Regions from separate parts of the Siminovitchia sediminis genome, predicted to be linked through region 1. Evidence: riboswitches for the same ligand, from Rfam matches in the RefSeq annotation. Region 1 holds a riboswitch; each other region holds the start of a gene.

What was found. Region 1 has a riboswitch for thiamine pyrophosphate ahead of tenA (thiaminase II). Riboswitches for the same ligand answer to the same signal wherever they lie in the genome.
Region 2: linked by a shared signal. The riboswitch ahead of ACFSCZ_RS04455 (thiamine phosphate synthase) and the one ahead of tenA (thiaminase II) in region 1 are both predicted to bind thiamine pyrophosphate.
Region 3: linked by a shared signal. The riboswitch ahead of ACFSCZ_RS08645 (ABC transporter ATP-binding protein) and the one ahead of tenA (thiaminase II) in region 1 are both predicted to bind thiamine pyrophosphate.

What each region holds. Positions count from the first base shown of each region.
Region 1 covers NZ_JBHUEO010000017.1:79,542-89,720, forward strand. Annotated here, with positions in the region: gene acnA (aconitate hydratase AcnA) at 1-108, opposite strand, end outside; gene ACFSCZ_RS07740 (GlsB/YeaQ/YmgE family stress response membrane protein) at 466-720, shown strand; gene ACFSCZ_RS07745 (lytic transglycosylase domain-containing protein) at 736-1,389, opposite strand; gene ACFSCZ_RS07750 (general stress protein) at 1,493-1,924, opposite strand; gene ACFSCZ_RS07755 (3D domain-containing protein) at 2,016-2,846, opposite strand; gene ACFSCZ_RS07760 (MFS transporter) at 3,020-4,246, opposite strand; gene thiE (thiamine phosphate synthase) at 4,525-5,166, opposite strand; gene thiD (bifunctional hydroxymethylpyrimidine kinase/phosphomethylpyrimidine kinase) at 5,199-6,047, opposite strand; gene tenA (thiaminase II) at 6,167-6,853, opposite strand; TPP riboswitch at 6,960-7,060, opposite strand; gene ACFSCZ_RS07780 (AEC family transporter) at 7,146-7,511, opposite strand; gene ACFSCZ_RS07785 (AEC family transporter) at 7,539-8,081, opposite strand; gene ACFSCZ_RS07790 (YIEGIA family protein) at 8,745-9,620, shown strand; gene ACFSCZ_RS07795 (capping complex subunit for YIEGIA) at 9,633-9,845, shown strand.
Region 2 covers NZ_JBHUEO010000007.1:37,081-47,259, forward strand. Annotated here, with positions in the region: gene ACFSCZ_RS04425 (chromate transporter) at 1-204, opposite strand, end outside; gene ACFSCZ_RS04430 (chromate transporter) at 201-809, opposite strand; gene ACFSCZ_RS04435 (Lrp/AsnC family transcriptional regulator) at 838-1,329, opposite strand; gene ACFSCZ_RS04440 (gamma-glutamyltransferase family protein) at 1,774-3,327, shown strand; gene ACFSCZ_RS04445 (LLM class flavin-dependent oxidoreductase) at 3,865-4,881, opposite strand; gene ACFSCZ_RS04450 (4a-hydroxytetrahydrobiopterin dehydratase) at 4,974-5,273, shown strand; TPP riboswitch at 5,363-5,471, shown strand; gene ACFSCZ_RS04455 (thiamine phosphate synthase) at 5,532-6,149, shown strand; gene thiS (sulfur carrier protein ThiS) at 6,155-6,355, shown strand; gene ACFSCZ_RS04465 (thiazole synthase) at 6,352-7,125, shown strand; gene ACFSCZ_RS04470 (ThiF family adenylyltransferase) at 7,122-8,135, shown strand; gene ACFSCZ_RS04475 (Na/Pi cotransporter family protein) at 8,828-10,179, shown strand, end outside.
Region 3 covers NZ_JBHUEO010000019.1:64,233-74,411, forward strand. Annotated here, with positions in the region: gene dat (D-amino-acid transaminase) at 1-304, shown strand, start outside; gene thpR (RNA 2',3'-cyclic phosphodiesterase) at 319-882, shown strand; gene ACFSCZ_RS08605 (NERD domain-containing protein) at 908-1,657, shown strand; gene ACFSCZ_RS08610 (phosphotransferase) at 1,845-2,618, shown strand; gene ACFSCZ_RS08615 (YtzH-like family protein) at 2,615-2,893, opposite strand; gene ACFSCZ_RS08620 (YtnP family quorum-quenching lactonase) at 2,996-3,835, shown strand; gene ACFSCZ_RS08625 (PepSY domain-containing protein) at 3,908-4,228, opposite strand; gene ACFSCZ_RS08630 (M42 family metallopeptidase) at 4,384-5,448, shown strand; gene ACFSCZ_RS08635 (DUF84 family protein) at 5,464-5,991, shown strand; gene ACFSCZ_RS08640 (YtoQ family protein) at 6,184-6,627, opposite strand; TPP riboswitch at 6,793-6,891, shown strand; gene ACFSCZ_RS08645 (ABC transporter ATP-binding protein) at 7,027-7,797, shown strand; gene ACFSCZ_RS08650 (ABC transporter permease) at 7,794-8,546, shown strand; gene ACFSCZ_RS08655 (ABC transporter substrate-binding protein) at 8,543-9,550, shown strand; gene ACFSCZ_RS08660 (PTS sugar transporter subunit IIC) at 9,791-10,179, shown strand, end outside.

The DNA.
Region 1 (10,179 bases):
TGCCACACCTGCTTCTTCCAATGCCGCCAAACGATAATAATGGTATCGTTTGCCGTCAAGTTCAAAAGAAGAGCGGGCTTTAAAAATGTCGTTTTTTGTTTCTGCCATTTCAATTACCCCTTTTGATCATAGTTTCTCTCTCCGACCAACATCTGCCAACCCCTGTACAGAATTGGCTCTGTTCACATATTTATCATATTACATTACTGGACATAAGTAAATAATAAGAAAGTTATTGAATACGATAACTAATTCTTATCAACAGACTTGCTATCAATCTAAAAAACATCAAAGCCTAGAGATTTTTTGCAATCTGCCTGCCTTCCCTTCAAAACAATCAGAGAACATCATGTCCGATGGGATGATCAAAAAATGTTTATCCTTTCCTTCTGCAGGAAATAATATAACCAAGGCAATATACCAGAAGCCAAAACTATTAATTTTACTAGAAGGAGATGATGGGTGATGAGTTTTATCTTATACCTGATTATTGGTGGAATCATAGGTTGGTTAGCAGGATTAATTTTGGGAAAAGATGTACCCGGAGGAATTATAGGTAATATTATAGCTGGTATAGTCGGTGCATGGATTGGCGGAGCGTTATTTGGAGATTGGGGGCCGACGGTGGCAGGCATGGCCATTGTTCCTGCGCTCATTGGTTCGATTATCCTTGTATTGGTCCTCAGCCTTATCATGGGCGCTGTTTCGAAAAGCAGATAATTGTTGGTTATTGCCTTATGGACGGGAGCTGACAGCTCCCGTTTTATGTTCGATTTTTTGAAATTTCTGAGCAAAATAAAGTACTTCTTCTACATACTGTTCACTGTGATTATAGGCAAAAACAGCTTTTTCTATATTTCCGTCAGCAGCTCCATTTTTGGCCAAGTAATGGGCTGCTGTAAAAATAGAATCTTCAATATCCCAAGGATCCGCTATACCATCACCATTGGCATCTACGCCATACCCGCCGTACTTTTCAATAATATCCGGATCTGTTTTTTCATGCTCAGGAATATTTCCGGCCCCCAGCCCTTCACATGTTGGATGTGACCATCCCACAAAAGTACATGGCATAAACTGCATATGACCCTCTGCCCCTACCGGAGAAATCATCGGCTCCATTGTTGAAAAAATGGTTTCAACCCGGTGATGTGCAGCCAGTAAATACCATGGAACACCGTATTCACGTTCAGCTGCTTTATATATAGGAATAAATTCTGCGGGAACTTCACTGCGGAGAAAATCCTCTTCTTCATTTTGATTGGCGTCCAAATATGAAATAAGGAGCAAAAAGAATACAAAAGGAATGAGGAGCATAAGCAAAACCCTGCGTTTTCTCAGATCTTGGCGCTTTTTTCCCACAGGTATGGATTTGCTTATATTTTTCATGTTCTACTCTCCTTCACATGGCACGCACAGCAGATAAACGTTAAGACAGGGGTGCGTCTTTATATTCCATTATCGGAAAGTTACTGTTTCTTTGCAAGATCATTTAATCAGAAACACCCTGTTCATAAAATAAAATGATTTTTCCGTTATTTAATTCATCCGCATACCTTTCAGCCTCCTCCTCGTCTAATCCGGATGTTATCAGCAGGTCTTTTACATTTTCATGGGATTTTCCTTCAATCCAAGATGCCAAAGGACCAGCGGCAATGATAGGTCCCAGTCCCGGAACAGTCAGCCCCGGCACAGCAAAACCTCCGCTGATTCCTGTCAGAAAACCACTGATGATTCCATAAGCCTCTTCGCTTGCAACAGGTGTTTGATGCACATGAGTTTCTCTTTCGATCATATCAGCTTTAGACCGATCCACGGATAATATTGAAAAGTTTTCTTCACTAAACCCTTCCAAGAGAAAAGTCTTAATTACGTTGATGACTTCTTCTTCAGATGCATATACGCCTATCAATCCCCTATTCATCATGATTCCTCCTTTCCAATATCGTACCCCCATTTCATTTGAAATAAAACAAAAGACCTCACCGGAAAAGGTCAGGTCTCTCATCAGAAGTTTATTCATTTAACACAGTGATTTTAACTTTCTTGACACCAAATTGAAGGGCATCGGATTTAGATGGAACAAAAACATCAATTTTGTTTCCTTTGATCGCTCCTCCAGTGTCACCGGCAATAGCTGTTCCATATCCTTCGACGTGCACCTTGGAGCCAAGAGGAATCACAGACGGATCCACTGCAATGACTTTTTGGCCAGGATTGGAACGAAGATCGATACCTGTCGCTGTCACGCCTGAGCAGCCGTTGCAATATGCTGTATAGGCAGTTGCAGTTACCGTCATTTCTTTTCCTTCAGCTTTTGTATCGGCAGTTGTAGCTTGTGCCGCTGGAGCTGCCGGTTGCTCAGGCTTTGGTTGAGCTGTTTCTTTTTGCACCGGCGCTGGTACAGAAGCAGGTGCTGGCGCAGCAGCCTGGGCCGGAACGGCATTTGTGGAATCGGGTGTCCCGTTAACAGCCAGCTCCTGGCCCGGATGAATAAGATCCGAAGAAAGCTGATTCCAAGCCTTTAATTGATTCACTTGAATTCCATAAGCTTGGGAGATTTTCCATAACGAATCCCCCGCCTTAACAGTATAAACTTCTTTATTATTGTCTACATTTCCTGCAGTTGGTTCAGAAATATGTAGCTGCTGTTTTGGAAAAATGATATTGCCGGAAAGGTTATTTAACGATTGCAATTCCTCAACCGTCGTACCGTGTTTTTGAGAGATACTCCAGAGCGAATCTCCTTGCTGTACCTCATAGGTTGCAGCAGATGCTGATACCCCTCCTGCCATAGCCCCTGCCATGACGGCTCCTGTAAAAAATGCAAAGATCTTCTTTCTCATTTTTGTTCCTCCCTTTTTTGTTAGTCGGAAATCGCTAACGATGCCTACTCTAACAGAGGAACATATCAAACCAATAACAGAACTGTTTATGTTCTATTACATTTCTATGTCATGCTGTTACATTCGTCACCATCCGATAGACTTAGATAAATGACTCCAATCCGGGACAATTGTCACCTGTCCATATCGACACCATGCTTTAATCTTTTGGATGACCTTAACGATGCCTGACTGCCGGAAAATGCCGTACATGCGATGACTGCGATGAATAGAAAACTTGAGATCTGAAATAATTGTCCCGTATTCACAAACAAAGCAACAATACCAAAAACTAGACCGCTGGCCCCGATTCCCACATCAATAGCTGAATAAAACATACCATTGGCAACGCCCCTCCTCTCATTTGGGGTTTTTGCAAGCACCCAGGCTTGAAGAGCCGGAAGCAATGAACCGTATCCTGCCCCGAATAAACAACCGGACACTGCGATCCCCACCCAACTGGCAGATAAGGATAATGTCCACATGGACACGAATGCAAGGGCTGCACAAATAATCACCAAAAGCTTAGGCCCTTTACGGTCAAACCATTTTCCTGTAATGGGCCGTACCAAAGTCGCTATTGCGGCATTTAATAAATAAAAGAGGAAAATTTGTTCAATACCCCGCTCCTCAGAAAATATGACAATAAATGTAACGATGGTTCCATAGCCAAACGTAGCCATCAGTGTAATAAAGGCAGGGAATATTGCCGATTTCTCAATCAGTGATCCAGAGATCGAAAAACGGATGTTTTGTTTATCTGCTTTTTTTATGCTTTCAGGAGTTTCATATTTTATGATGGAAAAAAAGAAAAGTGCAATGGCTCCCAAAATGGCAGATATGGTAATTAAAGCCCCAAAAGTATAGTTTTGATATACATAGATGCCCAGACTGGGTGCGATGATCATACCAACTGTAATAGCAAGCCCGAAATAACCCATCCCCTCCCCGATCCTGTCGTTGGGAACGAGATCCACCGCTGCGGTTCCATTAACAGTGGAAGACCATCCCCACATAAAGCCATGAATTAAGCGAAACAGCAAAAGAATCATGACCATCTGGGTGAATGGGTACAAAATAGTGACAAACAGCAGGCCGCAAGCTCCAATGAGTATGAGCCTCCGCCGTTGGCTGAACTCCAGCAGATACCCGATATACGGCCTGATTAAAATCGCTCCGATTGAAAATACCATTGTGATCAGGCCTACTTCGAATCCTGAGGCGCCCATGGCTTTTACATATGGGGGCAATGTTGGAATAAGCATCTGGAAGCTCATGAAAACAAAAAAATTAGCGAGAACAAGCAATGTAAATGATTTTGTCCATAATTTGCTTTTTGGAACATGGGTTTCTTTTCTCATTTGTTTCACCCCAAGAAATACATTACGATACTGACTCTTCTAACATATAAGGAAGTCTGCCATTTTACAAGCATAATATTTCGGTTTTCGAAACTATTCACAAAAAAGAGACCGGCTCAAGATGAGCCAGCCCTTTTTATTGTGAAAGGAAGAAAAAAACTATTCTCGTATATTTGTATTAAAATAGTAGACGTACCGGCCCGAAGGACAAGATGTTCTTGTGCAACGCACTATAAGAGGAGCCCCCTATTAAAGGTTTCCGCCATCCACAGTGCTTCTCATTGCTGGACATTTACAGCCCCAAATGCATTTTTTAACAGCTGCTGCGCAGCCCATTTGGGATTTTCAGCTCTTGTTATGGCCGATATGACCGCTATGCCGTCAAGATCGTATTCCTGTAATTGGCCGGAATTCTCTATATGAATACCTCCGATGGCCACTACCGGTATGGATACGGCATCGATTATACGGGCCAGCATTCCTTCTGGAAGCCGATCCGCATCAGCTTTGGATGATGTTGGAAAAACGGAGCCGACTCCAATATAATCCGCCCCTTTTTCTTCTGCCAAAACAGCTTCTTCTTCGTTATGGGCAGAAATGCCGATCATCATCGAATCAGGTACGATTTGTTTGACGACATCTAATGGGAGGTCACTTTGCCCCAAATGAATACCGTTTGCCCCTACAGCCAGAGCAATGTCTGCACGGTCATTGATGACCAGCGGTATGGAGAGCTCATCAAGAAATTTTTTTAAAGATAACGCCTTCTCGTAAAAAGATTTACTGTCAAGATTCTTTTCCCTTAATTGGACGATCCCAGCGCCTCCTGCTGCGGCATCTTTAATGATAGTCATGAGCTGCTGCAGGGGCATATCTTCCTCAGTTACTAAATATAATTGATGTTTGTTGTTATACTTCATACTTTTAAATCCTTTCAAATCGATACATTGTGTTAAGGAGAAGCAGATAAGCTGTTGTTCAGTGAATGATGTTTCATCCTTTCATCTTCATTCTTCACATCATAAAAAGGGTGAAAATGGTGTGCCGGTCCATGGCCATGTCCAATGTCAAGACTTTTCTCTATAGCCCGGGTAATATAATCTTTTGCGATTTGAATGGCTTCCGGCATACTTGCCCCTTTCGCCAACTGGGCTGTGATGGCAGATGAAAGCGTACATCCAGTTCCGTGCACATTTTTTGTTTCGATCCTTCTTCCCTGAAAAACTTTAAATTCATTTCCGTCATAAAATACATCCGTGGGATCCCCTTTTAAGTGTCCTCCCTTAATCAGGACAGCTTCCGGCCCTTTTGAAAGAATCTTCCTGCAAGCTTCATACATATCCGATTCCGATTGTATACGGTTCCCCGTTAATACTTCTGCTTCCGGAATATTTGGTGTGACAAGTGAAGCCATTGGAAGCAGAAGGTTTGATAGTGTCGCCACAGCCTCCTTTTCGAGTAAGTGGTGGCCACCTTTCGACACCATGACAGGATCAATGACAAGATATTTGGGTTGATAAACTTTCAGCGTATCTGAAACTGTCTGAATAATATCGGAATTCCCTAACATTCCTATTTTAACAGCATCTACATCAATATCTTCAAACACGGCCGCGATTTGATCCCGGATGACAGACAAATCGATGTTTTGGACAGATCTGACCTCTACTGTATTCTGGGCTGTTACAGCAGTAATAGCAGACATTCCAAAGACACCACATGCAGAAAAAGTCTTAAGATCGGCCTGTATGCCGGCCCCTCCTCCAGAATCAGAGCCTGCAATGGTAAGTGCTGTTTTCATAAATGATCCTCCAGTCTGATGATTTATATATTGCAGTAAAACATAAAGTGAAGTCAAAATATTTAAAAAATAGAGTGAAGAGTTAGTTCTTAAAGAGTCTATCCCCTGCAAAAACCCTTTTACAGTTCCCAATTTTCCAGGCGATAATTCATATCCCAGAATAGGTATTCGTATTTGGATGTAATGATAAAATGCTTTTCAAGCTCTGCCAGTTCACGTTCCGGTTTACCCTCTGTCAGATCATTCAGCAGCTGAATCAACCACTCACCTAATGCACCAAATTGTTCGGAGGCATAGGTCTCAATCCACTTTTTATAAGGGTTCAATGATAATCCTTCACGATATCGCTCTTTTAAACGTCTGCCTGTTTCCGAATAATGCCATGCACAAGGAAGCAGTGCAGAAATTAATTCAGCCAAAGTGCCGTTGTGTGCCACGTTCAGCATGTATCTCGTATAAGCGAGATTTACCGGAGCCGGCTCTGTATCTTCTAACTCTTGGCGCGATATCCCAAATTCTTCAGCATATTGCCGATGAAGCTCCATTTCAAAATGTAAGTGTTCGTGCAGCAAATGGGCAAAACGGTTCATCGTTTCCACATCTTTGGCTTTTTGGACACCAATGGCAAATAATTTCACATAGTCAATTAAGTAAACATAATCCTGTTTCATATAGTAGATAAATTTTTGTTCATCCAGCGTCCCTTGTCCGATTTCTTGTACAAAAGGGTGTCTATAACTCTTCTCCCAAATCTCCTTGGCATTTTCATAAAGCCTGTCCGTAAACAACTTCTTTTCTACTTGCATCCATGAACAGCTCCTTTTAGTTATTGCCTCCCTTTTCGCCTATGTTTTAAGAAACACAAAAAAACCGCTCCCAACAGGAAGCGGCTGCGATATCGAAAAAACCAAAGATATACTCAGCCTGCTTCCCTACGCTGGCATAAACCAGATCAGGTTCAAAGGGTATCCATCAAAGATTTCTCTCAGCTTAACGCTCCCCTAGCAGACAAGATTATATATTTTTCATAAACTTACATAAACGAAAAGGAAGTTTCATCTATACGTCCACTATAGCATGAATCTTTAAAAAAGCAAGTCAGTTTATAAACAGACTCATCACATATACCATGAAAGGAATCGTGATTAATCCCAAGATGGTAGAAAAAACGGTTGTTAATGCCCCCATCTGTTCATCTGCAGAATACTTGGCAAACAAGATGGAAGCCAAAGTAATGGTCGGCATCATCGACTGGATGAGAACTGCTTGAATTAAAACTGTATCAATAGTAAAGAAATGAATCATAAAGATGGTGGCCATAGGTAACAAAATCAGTTTTACACCGATCGGCACCCACATATGCGGTACGGTTTGCCTTATATGTCCACGCTGCAGACCCATAATCATCATTCCAATATAAAACATGGCAAGCGGAGCAGCCAAAGCAGCCAGTCGGTCTGCCAAGCCGACTATGATTTGGGGAGGCTGTATTTAGAAATAAGCAACGAGCAGACCGGCCAGAATCGCTGCTGTCGGAATATTAACCATGGATTTTAAAGTGTGTAAAGCAAACTTTCGATTTTTTTGCAGTAAAATCACTCCGACGGTCCAAATCGTTACGTCCACACCTGCATCAAATATCGCTGCATACAAAGCTCCCTCAGGTCCCAACAATGCCGCACAAAGAGGAATCCCAATAAAACCGGTATTGCCCAGTCCAGAAAGAATAGCGATTTCTCTCCTGCGATTGGATTTTTGAAAAACTGCTGCGAAAACCCAGCCCAGTCCAATTCCGACAATATTGATCAAAATGGACAGCACAAAGACCAGAATGATCTTTTTAAACATTTCTCCATCCATATCCACTTGAAAGATACTGGATAAAATAATGCATGGCATAGCGATATTGACAATAATGGAAATAAAAAGATTTCTAGTTTCATGGTTTAAAGGCGAGGTCCTTGCCAATACGGCTCCAATAATGATCATCACTGTAATAATTAAAATAGATTGAACAACGATGGAAAGTTCCATTTTTCTCGCCCCCTGCTGGTGAAAAATAATTTAAACAGAAAAAAACGAAGAAAAGCACTGCACGCAGTAATAATGAGAGGAAATACTCTTCCCAATTTGCGGTACAATCACCTTTCTTCAAGATGTAAAAAAAATAGAAGTACATTTGATTCAAAGATAATTAAGATTAGTCCAGCTCAGACGGACAGGATATCTTTGTGCCGCCGATGCTGCAGGACATGACAGCTTGAGGCTGCCAGGTGCAATTTGACCGAGGTCGCAATCCTCATGTGTCGCGGCAGAAAAGCTGTTCCATCCACAATCATCGTAAAAGGCGGACGCCTTCCGCTTTCTCAACCGTTTAATTATACATAAAGTTTTTGCCAATACAACTGGTAAAAATGAAGAGTTTTATACAAGCTGTGGCAATTTTTTTGATTATGCCAGCTCTCTGATGAGAGAACGTTTTCAGTACCTTGTTTTTCATGACACAGGCATTTATTCAAAACTATTTTCATTTATGATCTTCAACCATTCTGCAGCCGCTTTGCACCCCATTCCATAATAGGGTGCCGGTGCTGATAATAAAGATTGGAGGGAAAGCAATCTCGAGAAAAGTGCATAATATTATTCAATGAATTCGGTTAATCTATTTGAGAACGGTCATTTTCAAAGGAGTTAACTATGGATTCTAATTTATTGGCAGTACTTATCGGAATATTTTTTGGCTCTATTTCCCGTATATTATTGCTTCGCACTGATTTCAGGCAGTATCCCACTTATCCGCAGGGACGAATTATTCACCTTTCTTTGGGATTCATCGCTGCCTTTATTGGGGCAGTGGCTGTTCCGGCTGTCCTGGAATCAAACTGGACCGCTGTTACCTTTTTGGGTCTGGCTGCAACTCAATTTAGGGAAGTCAGGAAAATGGAGAGGGAAACATTGACCAACATTGACTCGAGTGAATTAGTTAAACGCGGTACTCCATTTATAGAAGGAATGGCCCAAGCATTTGAAAGCAGAAACTACCTTGTTATGTTTACAGGATTATTGACCACTCTATTTTCTGTCTATTCACCCTGGGCAGGCGCTTTAGCTGGAATCATCATGCTTTTTGTCGTAAAACGGAATATGACCGGAAATAACCTGGCTGTTATTGCTGAGGTGACTGAGGCAGAAATACGATTTGAAGGCCCTCATCTATATGTTGGAGATATTCATATAAAGAATGTCGGATTGGAAGCGAGCAGAAAACTGATTTTACAAAGGGGGGTAGGTGCTATAATTACACCAAAAAATGAGAACAGCATTGTGACAATATCTAATCTTGGCCAAAGGCAGGCCATGCTCCACCAGGTAGCCAATGTCCTGGGGGTTTACTTGGATACAGGTGAACCTGATATTGTTCCCATATCCAAAAGAGACATGGATAATGGAAGAGTCGGTCTGTTTTTAATGCCCCAAGAAAAGGAATTCAGCCAAATTAAAAAAGTTCTCGATCAGGTTCCAGTGCTGGACAGCGCCATAAGATTGCCGGATGAAGCAAATAAAGGAAAGTAAGAGGAAATGTTTATGGCTGAAAGGGAGAATCAGAAAGTGGCAGAAAACCCGGATATTAAAGCAATCATTACTACTGATGAAAAACTTGTCATTCACAGCGGGGTCCCCGTTTTTTTATCAAAAAACCATGAGGAGCTTCAGAGTCTAAGCAAGAGCCTGGAAAGAATTTTGGATGCTTCCTCCCACGAAATAAATCGGGAAACCATGATTATCGTTGCCAGGTAAAATTGTAAACCGTCAGCAGCGGGTAAAGCACCTCTTTGAAAAATGTATGTCCCAATGAAGCGGCGGTTACGATCAGTTATTTATTGCTCCCCGTATTAAAAAACGCAAAACAGCGCTTGCACGATTCATCCTTCCTGATTTGTTGTTTATGAATCAGGAAGGATTGTTTTGAGATTTGTGTTGTTATCTTATAAGACCACTCAAGACAATTATTCCTGTAACAGAACGTGTCTTGTCGTATATAATGTTTTGCAAATGGAAAAAGGCAAATCAGGATAACCTCTATCCCCTTGTCCAATCTATATCTAATTAAACATGATTGTGTTTAGCTTGT
Region 2 (10,179 bases), on a different contig from region 1:
GTAGCCTGCAAAGGCTGCAATCTTAGTGGCAATCGGTCCAGGCAGGGCGTTGGCAACGGCAAGCATGTCTACAAACTCCGTATTGGTCATCCAGCCGTAATGGTCTACCACTTGTTGCTGTGTTAAAGGTATGGTGGCGGGACCTCCGCCATATCCCAGAATGTTGGCAACAAAAAAGGCCCAAAACAAATCCCAATAAATCATGACGACATTCCCTCTCTATTCTCCTCTTTCTTCTTTTTTTCCCACCTTTGATTGGCCCAATTATAAACTTTTAAATGGACCGTACCATATGCTAAAAAGGTAATAATGACGATAGCCGGATGAAGATCCAATACGCCGAGCAGCAGGAAGGCAAGAACGCCGAATCCAACCCCGATCACTTTACCGAGACCGCCCCATGTTTTTGCGCAAAACTCGTAGGCGGTAATACCAAGCAGTACCGCAATCACCGGTCTGACCGCTGCAATCATTCCCGCAACAATTACCGATTCTTTCATCGAATATAGGGCGCCCAATAGAGCCACTATAGCGATGGAGGTAGGCAAAATATGCGAGAGAATGGCTACAACTGCACCTGCAGTTCCTTTTTGCTGATAGCCAAGCTGAGCGGCCAGCTTGGTGGCTATGGGGCCTGGCAGTGCATTTGCAAAAGCAAGCAGCTCACCAAATTCTTTATCGCTCATCCAGTTATATCGTATGACCGCTTCATGGCGGAATAACGGGATAACAGACGGTCCTCCGCCATATCCGAAAATACCTACCCTTAACATAGCCCCTGACAGCGTTCTGTATCCTTTTAAGTCCATTTTTCATCCCTCCCCGAAATTCGTAACATTAAAGCTTTAAGCCCATTCTGCTTTTATAACGTTTTAACAGCATTTGCGTATCGACACGCATAATTCCTTTTGTAGAATAAAGAGTTTCAAGCAGGAACTCTTCCATTTCCTTCATGTTTTTAAAAACTCCGTGCATATGCAGCGTGCTTGGTCCTGTCATATGATAAAGACTTGTGACGGCAGGGTGAATTGCCAGCTTCTCGGCAATTTCATTTAAATATTTAGGCTCTACATCCACGTTGAAAAAGGCAGACACCTGAATACCAACTTTAATAGGGTTGACTACTGCGGTGAAACGTTCAATGACTCCGTCTTCAATCATTGCTTGGATGCGAGACTGTACTGCCACTCTGGACAAACCGATTTCCTTGGCAAGGTCAGTATAGGAGATCCGGGCGTTCTCCAATAAAATTTCTATAATCCTTTTATCTGTTTCATTTAGTTTCATCTTTGGCATATGGTCAGATTCACGGCCATTTTCGACTGTCATGATTTCCATCCCTTTTCAGTTCATTTTTTTCAAAAAGTATAATATATTGAAAAAATGCTTTCGTTATGGACCACTATAATCTATGTAACATACAAAATCAATAATAACTAACGAAAAACATTACGATATTTATTCATGTGATTAATTTCTGCGGGTTTTCCAATCGTATAGAAAGGAAGAATCGGCTAGATCCAACAAATAGAAAGTGATAGTATATTTTTATTTTAGTTTCGAAAGTTATATTATAACTTACTTTTCTATTTGTCCATTTTAACATTGACAATGTTCCGAAAATTGGGTACGATAGGAGGGACATAATATACCTGTATTGTAAGCAGATATTTTGGTTGAAAGCGCTTATCTACAGGCGGAGGAGAGAGACAATTGATACAATTTAACCATTTATCACATCCGTATCCGGTAACAAGAAATTCCGCGTATGCTATGAATGGAGTAGTTGCTACCTCGCAGCCTCTTGCTGCCCAGGCAGGACTGGAAATTTTACAAAGAGGCGGTAATGCAATAGATGCGGCTATTGCAACAGCAGCATGTCTGACAGTTTGTGAACCGACATCCAATGGGATTGGCGGAGATGCATTTGCACTTGTATGGACGAATGGAAAACTTCATGGGTTAAATGGGAGCGGAAGGGCGCCTAAAAGTTTGTCCATTGAAAAAGTAAAAGAATTGGGATATGACCAAATGCCAAAGCATGGGTGGCTTCCGGTTACAGTTCCTGGAGTGCCCGGAGCATGGGCTGAGCTTTCCAGGCGGTTTGGTAAGCTTTCGCTGACAGAGGTTTTGAAAGATGCAATTGCTTATGCAGAGGAAGGCTATCCGGTGTCACCGACGTTAAGCCGATTTTGGAAGAAAGCCTTTGTGGAGTACAAGGAGATTTTTAAGGATGATGTCTTTAAACCGTGGTTTGATACATTTACTCCAGAGGGGCATGCTCCTGCTCCGGGAGATGTTTGGAGATCACAGGATCACGCGGATACCTTGCGGTCTATAGCCGAAACGAATGGAGAATCATTTTATCGCGGAGAGCTGGCGGAGAAAATTGCGGCATTCGCAAAAGAAACAGGAGGCTTCCTGACTGAGGAGGATCTGGCGGAATACAAGGCGGAATGGGTAGACCCGATCAGTATTCATTACCGCGGATATGATGTGTGGGAGATTCCGCCAAATGGCCAAGGCATTGTTGCCCTCCAAGCCCTTAATATATTAAAAGGGTTTGAATTTACTGCTAAAGAATCGCTTGATACATATCACAAACAAATTGAAGCAATGAAACTCGCTTATGTTGACGGGTATCAGCATGTAACAGAACCGGAGTATATGAGATATTCGGTTGAGGAGATTTTAAGCGAAGCTTATGCTGAGGAGAGGCGCAGGCTGATTACGGAGGAAGCTTGCCTGCCGGAACCCGGTGAGCCAAATGCAGGAGGTACCGTCTATCTGGCTGCTGCAGACAAAGAAGGAAATATGGTTTCTTTTATTCAAAGTAACTATATGGGATTCGGTTCAGGTCTGGTGGTGCCTGGTACGGGCATTGCCCTTCAGAATCGCGGGAACAACTTTTCATTGAATCCGGAACATGTGAATGCCTTGGAGGGCGGAAAGAAAACGTTCCATACCATAATCCCCGGATTTTTGACAAAAGGAGGTCAGGCTGTAGGTCCTTTCGGTGTAATGGGAGGTTTTATGCAGCCCCAGGGACATGTCCAAGTCATTATGAATTCTATTGATTTTGGCCTCCATCCTCAGGCTGCCCTTGACGCGCCGCGCTGGCAGTGGATTGGAGAAAAAACAATTGAAGTGGAAAATCGTTTTCCCCATCATTTTGCGGAAGGCTTGGCACGCCGTGGACATGATATACGAATTGCTTTGGAAACAAATAATTTTGGCCGTGGGCAAATTATTTGGAGAAATCCGGACACAGGGGTCATGATTGCTGGAACGGAATCAAGGACGGACGGAGCGATAGCAGTATGGTAAGCAAAAAAATGGAAGTGCATGATGAGTGACCGGCAAACCTGACAGACATGCGTAAATGCCTTGTTCAGGACAGACAAATGAGCTGATACTCAAGGGAGGCTGGCTAGAAGCGCAATGGGGAAGCAGAGGGGTTGAAGCTAAACCATGGACTCCCCAGCTATGAGATAAAAAATAGGAAAGTCCTTAGTGTACTTGTTTATTTGCGCAAAGCTGGACGGGACGGCTCAAACGTATTCATTTTGTCTTCCGAATAAATTGATTCATCCCTGCCCGATGGTACTCAGCAGGCTTAGAAACGCGATATTCTTAAAGAAGCTCGCGTTTTTTCAGCAAAATATAACTGCAAGAGGCTTCCTGGTTCTGCCGCTCATTTGTACTCGTACAAGGCAGCGGAACTAGAATATCCTATCAGTCTGAGCCGGACAAAACGATCCCTGTTTGAAGATCTTGGAGATCAATCATCCGTTCATTTTAAAAACAGAGTAAGTTCTGAATATGTTATCCGGAACTTACTCTGTTTATTTGGCGTACAGACCTCTATTCCATCAATTCTCCTACAATTTCATATGAACGTAAACGGTCTTTCTGATAGAATATTTGTGAATTGATAATGACTTCGTCCGCTTTGGTATTATCGATTAACTCTTCCAACTTCTCTTTAATCATTTCAGCAGTACCGACAAATGTATAGCCGCTATCAAGAGTTTGTTCGACTGCTGCCCGTTCGTAAGGTGACCAGACCTCATCGATATTATCAATTGGCGGCAGCAATTTTGTCGGCATGTTTCTCCGAAGACTGAGGAATTGCTGCTGCTGGGAAGTGGCTAGCCAATGAGCCCGTTCTTCTGTATCGGCAGCAATGATATTAACACCTACCATGGCATGCGGCTTTTCCAGTGTCTCGGAAGGCTGAAAGTTATCTCTGTACAACTTCAATGCGGCCAGTGTATATTGTGGAGCAAAATGACTGGCGAAGGAAAATGGCAATCCTTTAAGGGCAGACAGTCTGGCGCTGAAATCACTGGAGCCCAGCAGCCAGATAGGGATATTCAGCCCTCTTCCGGGGTAGGCGCGAACATGGCCGGCCGGATGGCCGCTAAAATAATTTTGAAGCTCTTCCACTTGCTGGGGAAACTCTTCAGGTCCCGTGTTTAATGTCCGGCGCAAAGCAAATGCTGTAGCCTGGTCGGTACCGGGTGCACGACCAAGACCAAGGTCTATCCTTCCCGGATACAGCGACTCAAGTGTACCGAACTGTTCCGCTATGACAAGCGGGGCATGGTTTGGCAGCATAATCCCGCCGGACCCGATGCGCATCGTTTCGGTGGCACCTGCTATATGTCCGATTAATACAGAGGTAGCCGAGCTGGCGATTCCCGGCATATTGTGATGTTCTGCCAGCCAGTAACGGTTAAACCCCCATTTTTCAACGTGCTGGGCAAGCTCTGCACTATTCTTGAATGAATCGGAAGCCTCACTTCCTTCTGTAATTGGAGCTAAATCTAAAACGGATAATGGGATTCCATGGAACTTTTTGGCGGTTGGAGAAATCAATACAGTCACTCCTTCAATATCTCTTCAAGGAAATGATAGAATGTTTATAAAGAAACGTCCAATGATCTGATTGGATAAAGGAGGGGGAAATAGTGGAAAGATTGACGGAAGAGGAAATTCGTAATAAATTGGCTGAGTATAAAGATTGGGAACGCTTAGATGAAAGGTGGATTGTCCGAAAATATCGGTTTAGAGACTATTTGACGGGGATATCTTTTGTTCAAAAGATTGCTGAGGAGTCTGAAAGAAGGCAGCACCACCCTTTTATATCGATTGACTATAAGTTGGTAACGGTGAGAATTACTTCATGGAGGGCAAAAGGATTAACAAATCTGGACTTTACAATGGCAGGGATATATGAACAGTTTTATGAGCAGTTAAGCAGTAAATGATAAAATTTTTCTATTATTGTTAGAAACTTTCGTATACTTCCATAATTTTTGTTTTCATGGTAATATAATGGTAATCAACATTTTTATATGTGAAACGCTAGGGGAATCCTTCAAAAGGACTGAGAGAAGAGTGGCACTCTGATACCCTTATCACCTGATCAGGTTTGCGCCTGCGTAGGGAAGTGATATGTTGTATTGCTTATCATACCACTTTCCTATGCGAGAGTGGTTTTTCATTTTTATAAAGGGGGGGATGGTGTGGAATTAGTGGCTGTTACCAATGACCGGCTGGAGGTTAAGCAGCTTGCAGGTATCATGTGTGAAGTAGCGCCAATAGTTGATTACTTCATCATAAGGGAAAGGTCAAAAACTGCTGCGGATATCATAAAGCTCATGGGTTATTTAACCCATGCCGGCATCGAAAAAGACAAGTTGATTATGAATGACAGGGTGGATGTGGCAGTGGCTGCGGGAATTAAGCGAGTGCAGCTTCCTGGCCATGGATTAGAAGTGCAGCAAGTAAAATCATGTTTTCCTGATATTCAGGCCGGCAGGTCGGTTCACTCGCTCAAGGAGGCTGCAGAAGCCATCGGGGCAGGCGCTGATTGGCTTATATATGGACATGTTTTTGAAACGGACTGTAAAAAAGGGGTTCCTGCCCGCGGTTTTCAGGAATTACAAAGGATTGCCGGTACGGTGACCTCCAACATATACGCAATAGGAGGAATCAAACCGTTTCACTTGAAGGAACTTCACGAGGTTCAAATAAAAGGTGCAGCGATCATGTCCGGAATTTTTGACAGTCCCACACCATATGCCGCCGCTAAAGAGTATAGTGAAGCCTGCCGATTACAACATTCAGTTGAAAGGAATTGAATGGAATGACTATTACATTAAATGGAAACGATTATAAGCTGCCTGCCGGGGTAACCAATATTGCGCAGCTTCTGGAGCATTTGGAACTATCCAAACGTATTGTAATTGTTGAGGTCAATAAAGAAATTATTCAAAAAGAAGAATATGACCGCCCAATCAGGGATCGGGATGAAGTCGAAATGATCCATTTTGTTGGAGGAGGATGAAGATGTTAAAAATCGGGGAAAAGACCTTTCGGTCAAGACTGTTATTGGGAACAGGGAAATATCCTTCGTTTGAGATTCAAAAAGAAGCTGTACGAGTCTCGGAGGCCGAAATATTAACGTTTGCTGTTAGAAGGATGAATGTATTTGAACCCTCTCAGCCAAATTTTTTGGAAATGCTGGATTTAGAAAAGTATACGCTGCTTCCGAACACGGCAGGAGCAAGTACGGCAGAGGAAGCTGTCAGAACTGCAAAGCTGGCGAAAGCTTCTGGATTATGTGACATGGTAAAAGTGGAAGTGATCGGCTGTGACCGTACTCTGCTGCCGGATCCTGTTGAAACGTTAAGAGCTTCAGAATTGTTGTTGGAAGAGGGCTTTACTGTTCTTGCCTATACTTCAGATGATGTGGTATTGGCGAGAAGGCTTGAAGAACTGGGTGTGCACGCAGTCATGCCGGGAGCTTCTCCGATCGGATCAGGAAAAGGGATACTTAACCCTCTCAATTTAAAATTTATTATTGAACAGTCGACAGTGCCTGTGATTATAGATGCGGGAATTGGCTCACCCAAAGACGCGGCCTATGCCATGGAACTTGGGGCAGATGCTGTCCTGTTAAATACTGCTGTTTCAGGTGCCAAAGACCCTGTAAAAATGGCTGAGGCAATGAAGCTGGCAATCAAAGCAGGCCGTCTTGGATTTGAAGCGGGAAGAATTGAGGAAAGGGATTATGCGGTCGCAAGCAGTCCAATGGAAGGGTTGCTTCCAAATTGATGGATCGATATTCCAGGCAGGAGTTGTTTGAGCCAATTGGCAGCGAGGGCCAAAAAAAGATCGGACAAGCCCATGCATTGATTATCGGAGCAGGCGCACTCGGATCCGCCAATGCAGAAATGCTTGTCCGCTCAGGCATAGGGCGCCTTACAATTGTAGACCGGGATATTTTGGACTGGAGTAATTTGCAGCGGCAGCAGCTATACACGGAGCAGGACGTTAAGGACCAGCTGCCGAAGGCAGCAGCTGCCAAGAAGCGCCTAAGTGAGATCAACAGTTGGGTCGAAGTAGAAACGATTATTGCCGATGTAACAGCAGACAATGCAGAGGAACTGACGAAGGGAAAAACACTGATTGTGGATGCAACGGACAATATTGAGACCAGGTTATTGATGAATGATGCTGCCTTGAAAAGAGGAATACCCTTTTTTATGGGAGCTATTGTTGCCAGCTATGGCCTGACCTATTCTATCGGGTTGGGAGACTTCCCTTGTCTGCATTGCCTGCTTGATACGCTGCCCCCACAAACGCTTACTTGTGATACAGCAGGCGTCATCAGCCCGATTGTTCAAGTGGTGGCCGCACATCAAGTAACAAATGTATTTAAATATATAGTAGGAGAAAAAGTGGACAACCGGTTGAAGTCTTTTGACTTGTGGTCAGGAGATCAGGCGGCAATTGATGTGGCTACTCTCCGCCGAAAGGATTGCCCAAGCTGTTCCAAACAGGCTGATTATCCGTTTTTATCGAAAAAAAATCAGACGAAAACAGCAGTATTGTGCGGGCGGGATACCGTCCAATTAACATTGTCACGCAGCAGGAATTTAGAGTTGCGGGAAATGGCTGAATCGATCAGTCCGATCGTTACGGATCTAATTTCAAATAAACATTTAATAGCTTGCCGATTTGATGGGCACCGTGTGGTTTTATTCCGTGACGGCCGCATGCTTGTCCACGGAACAAAAGATATCATTAAAGCAAAAACGGTCGCATCCAAATTGATGGGTTGAATATTTGTTAAAAGCATTCCGAATGGGAATGCTTTTTTGTACGTTTAGCGGGATATTTGGCAGGCAAAAGTACAACAATAAGAAAATATAGCTGCATGCATAGAGGAATGTGTCTTAAGAATCATCCTTTGTTGAACTGAAACATAGTTCCGGCTCAAGCCTGGGGCAAGGAGCCCGGCAGCGCTTATTAAAATATTATTAGGCGGCGATGATTGGCTCAAGGCCCCCTGAATGCCGATAAAAATAGGGGCCGGTCGCCAAGCCGGATTCAAAAAAGTCCTAATGACTTCATAACCAGGCTCCTGGACCGAGTGGATCTTGATACTCCCAAGCATCTACATATAGCTGAAGTGATTCCGGAAAACAGTCCCTTAAGATCCGTTTAAAGAATAAGAGGGTAGGGGAAAAGTAAACAATTGCTAAGATTGCTGACTCACAGGCCTAAATCAGGTATGCGGCGTTGAAAAATGTTGGTTTGTAAAGAAAAGCACCAAAAGTGTAAAGATACTTCAAGTGAAAGAAAGACGTGCGAACATACATAAACATTGAGTTGAAAGGGATATGGGGTATAAATGTTTTTTGATCGTTGTAACAAAATCTTTACATTACTTTCATTTACTTTTTACAATTTCTTAATTATTATGAGGAAGGGATAAAATACTGTCGAAAGACGTAAAAAAAGGGCTGAAGAAATGGACTTGCAAACATTACTTTTCATGTTTTTCGGAGGACTGGGGATCTTTCTCTATGGCATAAAAACGATGGGGGACGGTCTGCAGAAAGTTGCTGGTGACAGACTCCGTGATTTGCTTGACCGATTTACGACCAACCCATTTTTGGGTGTTTTAACCGGTATTATTGTGACAGGCCTCATTCAGTCCAGTTCCGGAACAACGGTACTGACAATCGGGCTCGTTACAGCAGGTTTTATGACACTGCGGCAGGCCATTGGAGTCATTATGGGCGCTAATATCGGAACAACCGTTACAGCGTTCATTATTGGGATTGATATTTCAGAGTATGCCTTGCCGATAATTGCACTTGGTACTTTTCTTATTTTCTTTTTTAAAAATCATAAGATTAATAATATCGGGTCTGTGTTTTTCGGATTTGGAGCCTTGTTTTATGGCTTGAGTCTGATGGGAGACGCGATGAAGCCGCTCCGCAGTGCGCAATTTTTTACGGATTTAACTGTAAGTCTGAGTGAACATACACTTCTTGGGGTATTGATTGGTACTATTTTTACAGTGATTGTCCAAAGTTCATCAGCTTCCATTGCACTTCTTCAAACACTGTACGATCAAGGTGCCATCTCCCTTCATGCAGCCTTGCCTATCTTGTTTGGTGATAATATTGGAACAACGATTACTGCTGTGTTGGCATCCATTGGTGCAACGGTTGCTGCGAGGCGTGCGGCACTGACTCACGTGATGTTTAACGTAATAGGTACGACCATTGCTCTCATTTTGTTTATCCCATATTCGAATTTTATTGAATATTTGCAGGCAGCTTTGGATTTGAATCCAAAGATGACCATTGCCTTTGCCCACGGAACATTTAATATAGCAAATACCATCATTCAATTTCCTTTCATTGCTGTGCTGGCATGGATTGTGACAAAACTGATTCCGGGCGAGGATACAATGATTGAATATAAGCCAGTCCATCTAGGGGAAAAGTTTATTCGACAGTCTCCATCCATTGCCCTCGGACAGGGGAAAAAGGAAGTTATGCGTATGGGTAAAATTACGGAGCAGGGGCTTAAAGAGGTTACTGATTACTATCAGACTAAAGGGAAAAAACATCGGGATGTACTTCCTCAAATTGAGGATGCCCTGAACAATCTGGATAAGTTAATCACAGACTATCTCGTACAAATATCATATCATTCCCTTTCGGATCAAGATTTAAAGACACACAGCTCTTTATTAAATACAGTTATTGACCTGGAACGCATCGGGGACCATATCGAAAATATTATGGAACTGGTGGATATCCAAGATAAAAATAAAGTTAAATTTTCAGAACCGGCACGGGACGATTT
Region 3 (10,179 bases), on a different contig from region 1:
CATTGTAAATAGAGGTGAAGTCCGCACGCACCCTGCCAACCATTTTATTTTGAACGGTATTACCAGGCAGGAATTGCAAAAGCTTTGTATAGAGAACAGCATTCCGTTTGTTGAAAGAGCATTTACTTTGGAAGATTTATTCCAGGCAGATGAGGTTTTCATTACAAGTACGACATCTGAAATAATGCCAATTGTTGAGATTGACGGAAAGACAGTCGGAAATGGCACACCTGGACAAATGGTTCGGATGTTACAAACGCTATTTGAACAAAGAATTATTGCGGAATCAAAAGCACATATGTAAAGGAGCCCTGTTCCATGGACACAAGCCACTATTTTTTTGCGCTATCCTTGCCAAATGAAGTGAAAGACCCATTATGGGAGATCAGCCAACAAGCCAAAGAAATATTTCCTTTTAAAAGTTGGGTTCACCATGCTGATTATCACATCACATTAGCTTTTTTGGGTAAGGCAGAACAACACATGCTGGCTGATGCTGTTTCCCATGTAAGAGAATCTTTACAAGGGGTGCCATCCTTTCAACTGAGCCTAAACCATGCAGGGACATTCGGACGTCAAGATGCACCAAGAATTCTCTGGGTCAATACAAAAGATAGTGCATCTCTAAGGCGTGTACGTGATCATGTTTATACGGCATGCGGAAAAGCCGGATTTCAACTGGAAACAAGGCCGTTTAAACCGCATATTACCATTGCCAGAAGCTGGGTGAGTGAAAGGAAATTTCAGATGAAGGCTCTCGAAGAAAGTGTTTTCTCGTGCTTGCCTGATACTGTTTTTTCCATCAAAGAGGTGGTACTTTACCGAACTCACCCGCAAAAGTTACCAAAGTATGAAAAAGCCGAGTGTTTTCCGCTCGTATAGAAAAAGAGAGGTTGCATAAAGGAAAATGGCGCAGCTCATTAAATTGAATGATTATATTTCTCGATATGAAGTTGATTTATCCCACTACACCTCATTATTTGTAAGACTGAAAAAAAGGCGATGGGACTCTATACTGGACTCAACGGCCAACGTACTTGAACGAAATGAGCTGAAACAGGCATTTCTGGATCAGCTCTTTGTTTCGCAAATTAAATGGGCTAGCTCAACTGTATTTAAGAAGTCCTATCCCCATTCAGGCATATATTCAGATTCGCGCCTTCGGAAACTTGTTCAGCGATTTCCGGATTCATTTATGCTGATGTATACTCCTGTAATGCAGCTGAAAAAAGCCAGAATACAGCTTGATGTTTATATGCTCCTTCCTTCCAAGCTGGTCTGTATGGTGTTTTTGGAGGATGGAGAAGAGGCTCTATATATCGGGACACATGAACATTTCTGGAAGAAGAGTTATAGAAATAAAGAAGAGAAAGTTCTTAATCCGGTCTTGCCGCTTCGGAGAATGGAAAATATAGCAGCCCAGATTTTCCGGGCCAGAGGCATTGAATGGCCTATTGAAAAAATCATAGTTTCAGAGAACAGCTATATTACCTATCCTGATGTTCCAGCTGACATTCGGATTGTAGACAGACAACATTATGAGGCATGGATTCAAGAACTGCGGTCGTATCATTCCCCGATGAAGCTTATGCAATTTAAGGCTGCCAAAGCATTGCTCGAACAATGCGTAAAGACAAGCGCAAAGAGATCCGACTGACAATAGTTAAGAAATGTACCGGAAAAACAAGTAACCAAGGATTGGGTCTTGACGAAAAAAGTCGGTTCGCGGTAAACTTTAAGGAAGGATGGCTATTGTTGTATTCTCGTATATCCAATAGCTGTCTTTTTTCTTTCTACAGAATGAACGGAGAAGTGCCTCCGGTATTTATTGAAGGTGAATGACGGTGAAACATTTATTAGAGCACGACTGGGAGATTATCCCCGCCGGCGGAGCGACAGGGAAGGCTTTCTTTGCTTCCAAGAATAATGAGAAACTCTTTTTGAAGTGGAACTCTTCTCCTTTTTTAGCCGTATTGTCTGCTGAGGGAATCGTTCCCAAGCTCGTTTGGACCAAAAGAATGGAAAATGGAGATGTAATCACAGCACAGGAGTGTTTAAGCGGCCGTGAATTCAAACCGGAAGAAATGACCCGGGATGGTGTTGCGAAGCTGCTGAAAAAGATACACGAGTCCAGTCCTCTGCTTACTATGCTGGGCCGTCTTGGAAAATCACCTTACAAACCGGAAATGATGCTTGCTGAAGTCATCTCAGGTCTCGATGCCGAATTAATGTCTATTCCGGATATTCAACAGTCATTGAAATTTCTGCAAAGGGAGCTTGCCAATGTTCAATACGAGACGTTTACCGTCTGCCATGGGGATGTAAACCATAACAATTGGCTGCTGTCAGACACGGATGAAATCTACCTGATTGATTGGGATGGCGCAACGATTGCAGATCCGGCAATGGATATCGGCCCCCTTCTATATTTGTATATTCCCAAAAATGATTGGCCGTCCTGGTTTAAGAAATATGGTATTACCGATTCAGAGCATCTTCAGCTCCGAATGAAATGGTACGTGACTGCCTATACGCTGCAAACCATCGGCATGCATAAAAACCGCCAACGTTATCAGGAAATGGACTTCTGGGTAGGCTACCTGGAAACGATCGCTTAAGTGTATTGATCGATATTTCCGATCCAATGCGACAGATGTTCCTGATGACTGTCTATATGACCCGTTAAATCTTTCGTTCGGGAGCCGGTTTGGCAATAGAAATATATTTCTTCCAGCACAGGGGTCAATTCAGGATGAACCTCCTGATTGGCCAACAGGGATTTGACCAGCCTGCCGATTTGAGTGCACTCCGAAACAGATCCTTGCAGGTCTTCCAAATGATTGACCATAATATCCTTTAACAGTCCAATTTGATCGTGGTAAGAAAGCGGCATAATCATCCTCCTTTTTGCCATGTAGTATAATTATTGTATGGGGATTTATTTTTTCTATCCTTGTCATGTGAAGATCATTGAAGGAGAAGAGAGGTGAACAGGTTGGATACCATTCAAATCGGAGAGGCTGCACTGACTTGGCTGAACGGGGGGAATACCCGCCTGGATGGCGGTGCCATGTTTGGTGTGGTGCCCAAACCGCTTTGGTCCAAACGATACCCGGCAGATGAAAGAAATCGCATAGAATTGCGGTCAGATCCTATTCATCTTCAAATCAACGGCAAAAACATTTTAATAGAGTCGGGCGTAGGAAAAGGTAAAATGTCCGAAAAACAAATTCGCAATTTTGGAGTGACCGAAGAGTCCCAAATAGAAATGTCACTTGCAGAGTTGGGATTATCACCCGCAGATATTGATATCATATGTATGACTCATCTGCATTTTGATCACGCAAGCGGTTTAACCAAGCGTAAAGGAGATAGGTTTGCCACCGTTTTTCCCAATGCAGTCATTTATACATCACAAATTGAATGGGATGAAATGCGTAACCCGAATATTCGGTCGAGGAATACATATTGGAAAGAAAATTGGGAACCCGTTGCCGAACAAGTGAAAACGTTTACAGGTATATTTACTGTTGCAGAAGGCATCACAATGATCCATACGGGAGGCCACAGTGCAGGGCATAGTATGATTACAATCGAAAATAACGGACAGAGAGCAGTTCATATGGGGGATATCATGCCTACTCATGCGCATCAGAACGCTCTATGGGTAACTGCCTATGATGATTACCCGATGGATTCGATACGCGCTAAGCTGAAATGGATCCCTGCCGAAATGGAAGCGGAAAGCTGGTTTGTCTTTTATCATGATGCCTGCTTCAGGGCCGTCAAATGGGATCAGAATGGGAAGGTTCTCCAAGAGGTGAAAAGGAAATAGCGCAAAGCAAAAAACAGGTGAAGCCATGAAAAAAGCCACCTGTTTTTTGTTGATAGTTTAATATTTTTTTATTTACGCATAATTTACTGGGTACACATCGATGACTGTACCAGTGTGGGCGTCTGCCAAAAATTCATATTGCTTTGTTTCGCCATCTTCTTTGGTAGTAATGCCGCCTCTGTAAACTTCTGTTTTTAAAGCATATTTTTCGTACTCTTCAGGTCTGAATTTAATCCAGGAGCCTTCAATGCTGCCGGAATCTTTAAATGCTTCTTTTACGGTTTGAAGTACTTTTTCGCCTGATGCCAAAGAGTTTTTCTTTAAAGCTTCACTCGCATAGTAGCCGGCAATAACACCCGCACCTGCCCCGAGTAGAAAGTTTTTCCAATTCATATGAGCACCTCCAAAATCAATCATCATCTCTAGTATACCGTAATTTCAAATAAGGTTGGAATAATAAATACTTCCAAATGGTAAAGAACATCGCTGGTAAATCTTATAAAAGTTGAATAAAATGAAAGAAATATACAGATAAAGGAGCAGGACGAATGGAAAGAGAAACAATAGATTTGTTCCGGACACTGACGGAATTGCCAGGGGCACCTGGATTTGAGCATCAAGTGCGGCGCTTTATGAGGACCGAACTTGAAAAATATTCAGATGAAATCATTCAGGACCGTTTGGGGAGTATTTTCGGGGTAAAGTATGGGACGGGACCGAAAGTCATGGCAGCAGGGCACATGGATGAAGTTGGTTTCATCGTTACTCAAATAACTGAAGACGGTATGCTGAGATTTCAAACCCTTGGGGGTTGGTGGAGTCAGGTCCTGCTGGCCCAGAGGGTGCAGATTATTACCGACAATGGTCCTGTAACGGGAGTCATTGGCTCTATCCCCCCCCATCTGCTCAGTGAAGGACAAAGAAAGAAGCCGATGGAAGTCAAAAATATGTTGATCGATATTGGCGCAGATGATCGGGAAGATGCAATAAAACTAGGAATCAAGCCTGGTCAGCAAGTTGTACCGGTTTGCCCGTTTACCCCTCTCGCCAACCCCAAAAAAATAATGGCTAAAGCATGGGACAACCGCTATGGATGCGGCCTGGCTGTCGAACTGCTGAAAGAGCTGAAAAATGAGGAACTTCCGAACACTCTATATTCGGGGGCAACTGTACAGGAGGAAGTAGGCTTAAGAGGGGCAGCTTCTGCCTCCAATATGATTCAGCCTGACATCTTTTATGCATTGGATGCCAGTCCGGCAAATGATATGTCCGGTGACAAAAAAGAGTTTGGCCAGCTTGGAAAAGGAGTTCTGCTGAGAATTTTTGACCGCTCCATGGTTACGCTGCCAGGGATGAGGGAATTTGTACTGGATACAGCCGAATCCAATGATATACCTTACCAATATTTTCTATCCATGGGAGGAACGGATGCAGGGCGTGTACATACATCCAACGAGGGAGTCCCGAGTGCAGTCATTGGTATTTGTTCCCGTTATATCCATACACAAGCATCCATTATTCATGTAGATGATTATGCTGCTGCCAAGGAACTCTTAATCCGGCTAGTAAAAACTACAGACCAGACAACAGTAGATACAATCAGAAATCAATGATAGAGGGGTTAAATCATGATAGTGGCCATTGGTTCTAAAAATAAGGCTAAAATAAAAGCTGTAGAACAGACATTTTTAGATGTAAAGATTGAAGCGTCCCTGCTTTCGGTAGATTCTCCCTCGGGGGTCAGCGAACAGCCTTTTTCTGACGAAGAAACCATGAAAGGTGCGGCCAACCGGGCCGAACATTGTTTAACACAAGTACATGAAGCGGGATTGGCAATCGGCCTTGAAGGAGGTGTGACGGAAACTCCTTTTGGTCTATACTTGTGCAATTGGGGGGCAATTGCTGAAAGAGGCCGGGAAACCCTATTTGCCGGAGGCGCAAGAATCAGGCTTCCGGATGAAATTGCCCATCGTCTCAAGGCTGGTGAAGAACTTGGACCTGTCATGGATGACTACATGAATGCCAGGGAAATCCGTCATACTGAAGGCGCAGTTGGTGTGTTGACCAACGGACTGGTCGACCGTGCAGCAATGTTTAGCCATATTGCCAAACTTCTGATTGGCCAGTATATGAGGAGAAAGGGCTGTTCCTTATAGGAATGCCCCCTCAGGTCAAATGAATGAAAATTTGAATAAAATTGCTTTGTCCAGCTCTGTTTGACTGTACATGCAGTCCACGGCCCTGCAGGCTGGGAGACAGGACGGGGCATGGCCTGTCGCCCCGTAGCGCAGTCGACCATATTGTTGTTGAATGTGAACGCTGCCGGACAGGTATTTGCACTTTTCACGTTAGGACTCAAAGATGTAGGATAATGCCTTCATGGCCTGATTGACTGTTTCTACTGTGGCATTGGCCTTTCTTGAAAGTTCTTTTAATGGGTGGTGCAGTTCCTTCGGCCGAATCAAAATGAGCGGTTTGCCCAGAGCCAAAGCGGTGCTGGCATCCATAGCCGTATTCCATTGCTTATATTTTTCTCCGAACAAAGCAATCACTAAATCGGCTTTTTGTAAAAGTACCTGTGTGCGCAAGTTATTGAAGCTTGAGGCGGCCGCATCCCTGAAGATTGCATCGGGCTGTTCGCCGAGAATTTCCTCGCCGATGGCATCCGAACGGTCATGATTTTCCATTGGCCCGACAAAATCGACTGGAAGCTGCAGTGTTTGGGCCTTTTCTTTAATTTCTTCCCGCCAGCTGCTGTGTATTTCTCCGGCCAGATAGACTGTTAATCTCATCAAACCCCTCCTCACATCTTTTCTCATCCTCTATCATATCATGAAAAGTCAGAAGAATCCCCTTCCCTTCACGATAAAAGGTGTCTAACGAGTCAATCAAATAAAAATATTTGCTTTTTTTTCGTTTTTAGGGTACAAAGGGAATAGAATCATAATTACATAGGACGAGAACACTAGGGGTGCGAATCGCTGAGAGAGGAGAAATCCTTAACCCTTGAACCTGATCTGGGTAATGCCAGCGCAGGGAAGTGGTTTTTTTTGCCATGTACGCAGAATGTATGCGTACATATGGAATATGTATGTTTAACATGCAGAGCCACTTCTTGAAATTAGGAAGCGGCTCTTTTTCTTTGTCAAAACCTGCCTTCTTGGGTTCTCGCGCCAAAAAGGAGATGGAATATGGAAGAGTGTCTAGTATTTGATGGTGTCACTTTTTCCTACAAGGAAAATAGAAGACAAGGTGTAAAGATATTGGATCAATTAAGTTTCACTATTCATAAAAGTGAATTCGTCAGTGTGGTGGGTCCCAGCGGCTCCGGAAAAAGTACTTTATTTCGGTTAATTTCCGGGCTGGAAAACCAAGATAAAGGACGCATTCTAGTGAACGGAGAAGCAGTTGAGGACAGGCTTGGCCATATCGGTTATATGGCTCAAAAGGACGGACTGCTCCCCTGGATGACTGTGATGGAAAATGTACGGCTGCCGTTGTCTTTGAAAGGCGTGAAGGGTAAAAACGTTTATAAAGAACTATTGGACAAACTGGATCGCTTCGGTTTAAAAGGATATGAACAAAGGTACCCCCATGAACTTTCAGGGGGCATGCGCCAACGGGTCTCGTTTTTGCGGGCATTATTGGGCGGTTTTGATTTGTTGTTATTGGATGAACCGTTCAGTGCACTGGATGCAGTCACAAAATCGATGATGCAGGAGTGGCTCCTAAAACAATGGAACGAAACAAAGAAAACCATTCTGTTTATTACTCATGATGTGGAAGAAGCCTTGTTTCTTTCAGACCGGATCCTCCTTTTTGGTGAGCATCCTGTAAAACACCTCCAGGAAATTCAGGTGCCTTTGGGGAGACCGCGAACGATCTCAGATTTAAAAGATCCCCAATTTACATCCTTAAAAGAAAAACTCCTGTTGGATCTGAGAAACAAGGTGACCATATGAATGTTTTAAGAAAATACGGACTGTCCCTGGGGTTTCTATTCTTTCTTCTGGCTGGCTGGGAATGGGGAGCACGCTTATACGGAAAGCCTTTTATCCTCCCATCTCCTTCAGGAGTGCTGGACAGGTTATGGGAGCTGAAGTCCATCCTGTTCATCTCCCACTTGCCCGCTACCTTGGCAATCGTTGTGATCGGATTGCTGCTGTCTCTGGTTTTTGGCGTCAGTCTGTCCGTTTGGATGCATAAAAGCGGAATAGCGAGGAAAGCTTTTTTCCCGATTTTGATAGCTTCTCAAACCATCCCGATTATTGCCCTGGCTCCTATATTTGTCCTGTGGTTTGGATATTCCGTTTGGAGCAAAGTGGCTGTGACTGTACTCATTACATTCTTCCCGATCACCGTGAGCACCTTTGACGGACTGCGGTCAGCTGATTCCCATCTGAAAGAAGTACTCCGGGTGATGGGGGCATCAAAACGGCAAGTCTTCCTAAAGGTTGAGCTTCCGGCAGCTCTGCCGCACTTTTATTCGGGGCTAAAAGTTGCAGTAACCCTGAGTGTTATTGGAGCAGCTATCGGAGAGTGGCTTGGGGCTGACGCAGGACTCGGTTATTTTAGCCGAAGGATGATGACACAGTTTGATGGAGCGGGGGTTTTTGCACCGATTGTTGTTCTTTCTTTACTTGGTGTTGTATTGTTTTGGCTCGTTGGACTGTTAGAAAAAATGACAATGAAATGGAGACGTATACAATGAAAAAAATCGGAGCAGCTGTAATTATTCTATTTTGTATATTCCTTGCTGCCTGTGGCCAATCTCAGGAAGACGCCGCAGGAAAAGGGGAAAATGACCAGCTTCGTGAATTAAATATTATGCTCGATTGGTATCCGAATGCTGTTCATAGCTTTTTATATACTGCTATCGAAAAAGGCTATTTTGAAGAAGAAGGTTTGAAAGTTAATATCCGCTTTCCGTCCAATCCGACAGACCCTTTACAGCTTTCTGCAACAGGAGAAATTGATTTGGGCATAAGCTATCAGCCTGATGTGATCTCTGCCAGAGCAGAGGGAGTACCGGTCAAATCTGTAGCAGCAATTGTAAGAAGCCCATTGAACCATATTATATTTTTGAAAGAAAGTGATATTACCCGTCCGAAAGATTTGGAAGGTAAAACGGTCGGCTGGCCGGGCATTCCGGTAAATGAGCCGCTTGTACAGACCATAGTAGAATCCGACGGCGGTGACATGAACAAGGTGAAAATGACAGACATTGGATTTGAACTTAATGCTGCCATTGCGACCCGACGCGTAGATGCTGTAAGTGGGGCGTTTATTAACCATGAAGTGCCTGTTCTTGCAAGTGAAGGAATTGAAACAGATTATTTTAATCCTGTTGATTATGGAGTTCCCGGCTATTATGAATTGCTTTTCGTAACAAATGATGATACATGGAAGGAGAAAGAAGAAAACATCCGGGCTTTTTGGCGTGCTGCCTCTAAAGGATATGAGGTAATGAAGAATAATCCGCAGGAGGCATTGGATATTTTATTGACATATCAGGATGAAGAGAATTTTCCGTTGAATAAGAAAGTGGAGAAAGAGAGTTTGCAAGTCCTGCTTCCGAAAATGGAAACGGAAGATGAGGCGTTTGGCAGCCAGTCGGAGGCCTTGTGGGTTGAAGTAATTCAGTGGCTGAAAGATACTGAGTACATCGAAGAAAGTCCCCGGACTCAAGATTTGTTTGTAAATATCGTAGAATAAGCAGCCCCCATGCAGGGGGTTTTTATTTTTATGGGAATCATAAAGACGGCCATCAACAAGCAAGGACCAAAGAAGAGATCAAACGTAAAGAAAGACGGATCTTCCTTTTGACAATTAAATCAAGCCTGATCTATACGGACACTTTATTATTTTCAAAAATCAAACAATAACAAAAAGCATGGACAAAGTTGATGGGTGTCTTTACACTTGTTATGTACAATTCTTATGGAGGGTTTCGCCATGAAACAATTCTTAGCCCGCAAAGGTGTCCATATGACTGCAAAAGCTTATTTAATAGATGCTTTAAGTTACATGGCACTTGGACTTTTCTCTTCATTAATTATTGGTTTGATCATCAAAACGGCCGGTGAACAGCTGGGCTGGCCTCTCTTCATTGAGATGGGAGAAATCGCCATGGGGCTTATGGGACCAGCCATTGGTGTAGCTGTTGCCTATGGTCTTGGAGCACCGCCGCTCGTTATTTTCGCTGCTGTCTGTACAGGAGCTGCAGGAGCTGCATTTGGAGGGCCTGCAGGAAGCTATGTAGCTGCACTTATTTCAACGGAAATTGGGAAAATGGTCAGTCAGGAAACGAAAGTGGATATTATTGTTACTCCTTTTGTAAGTAT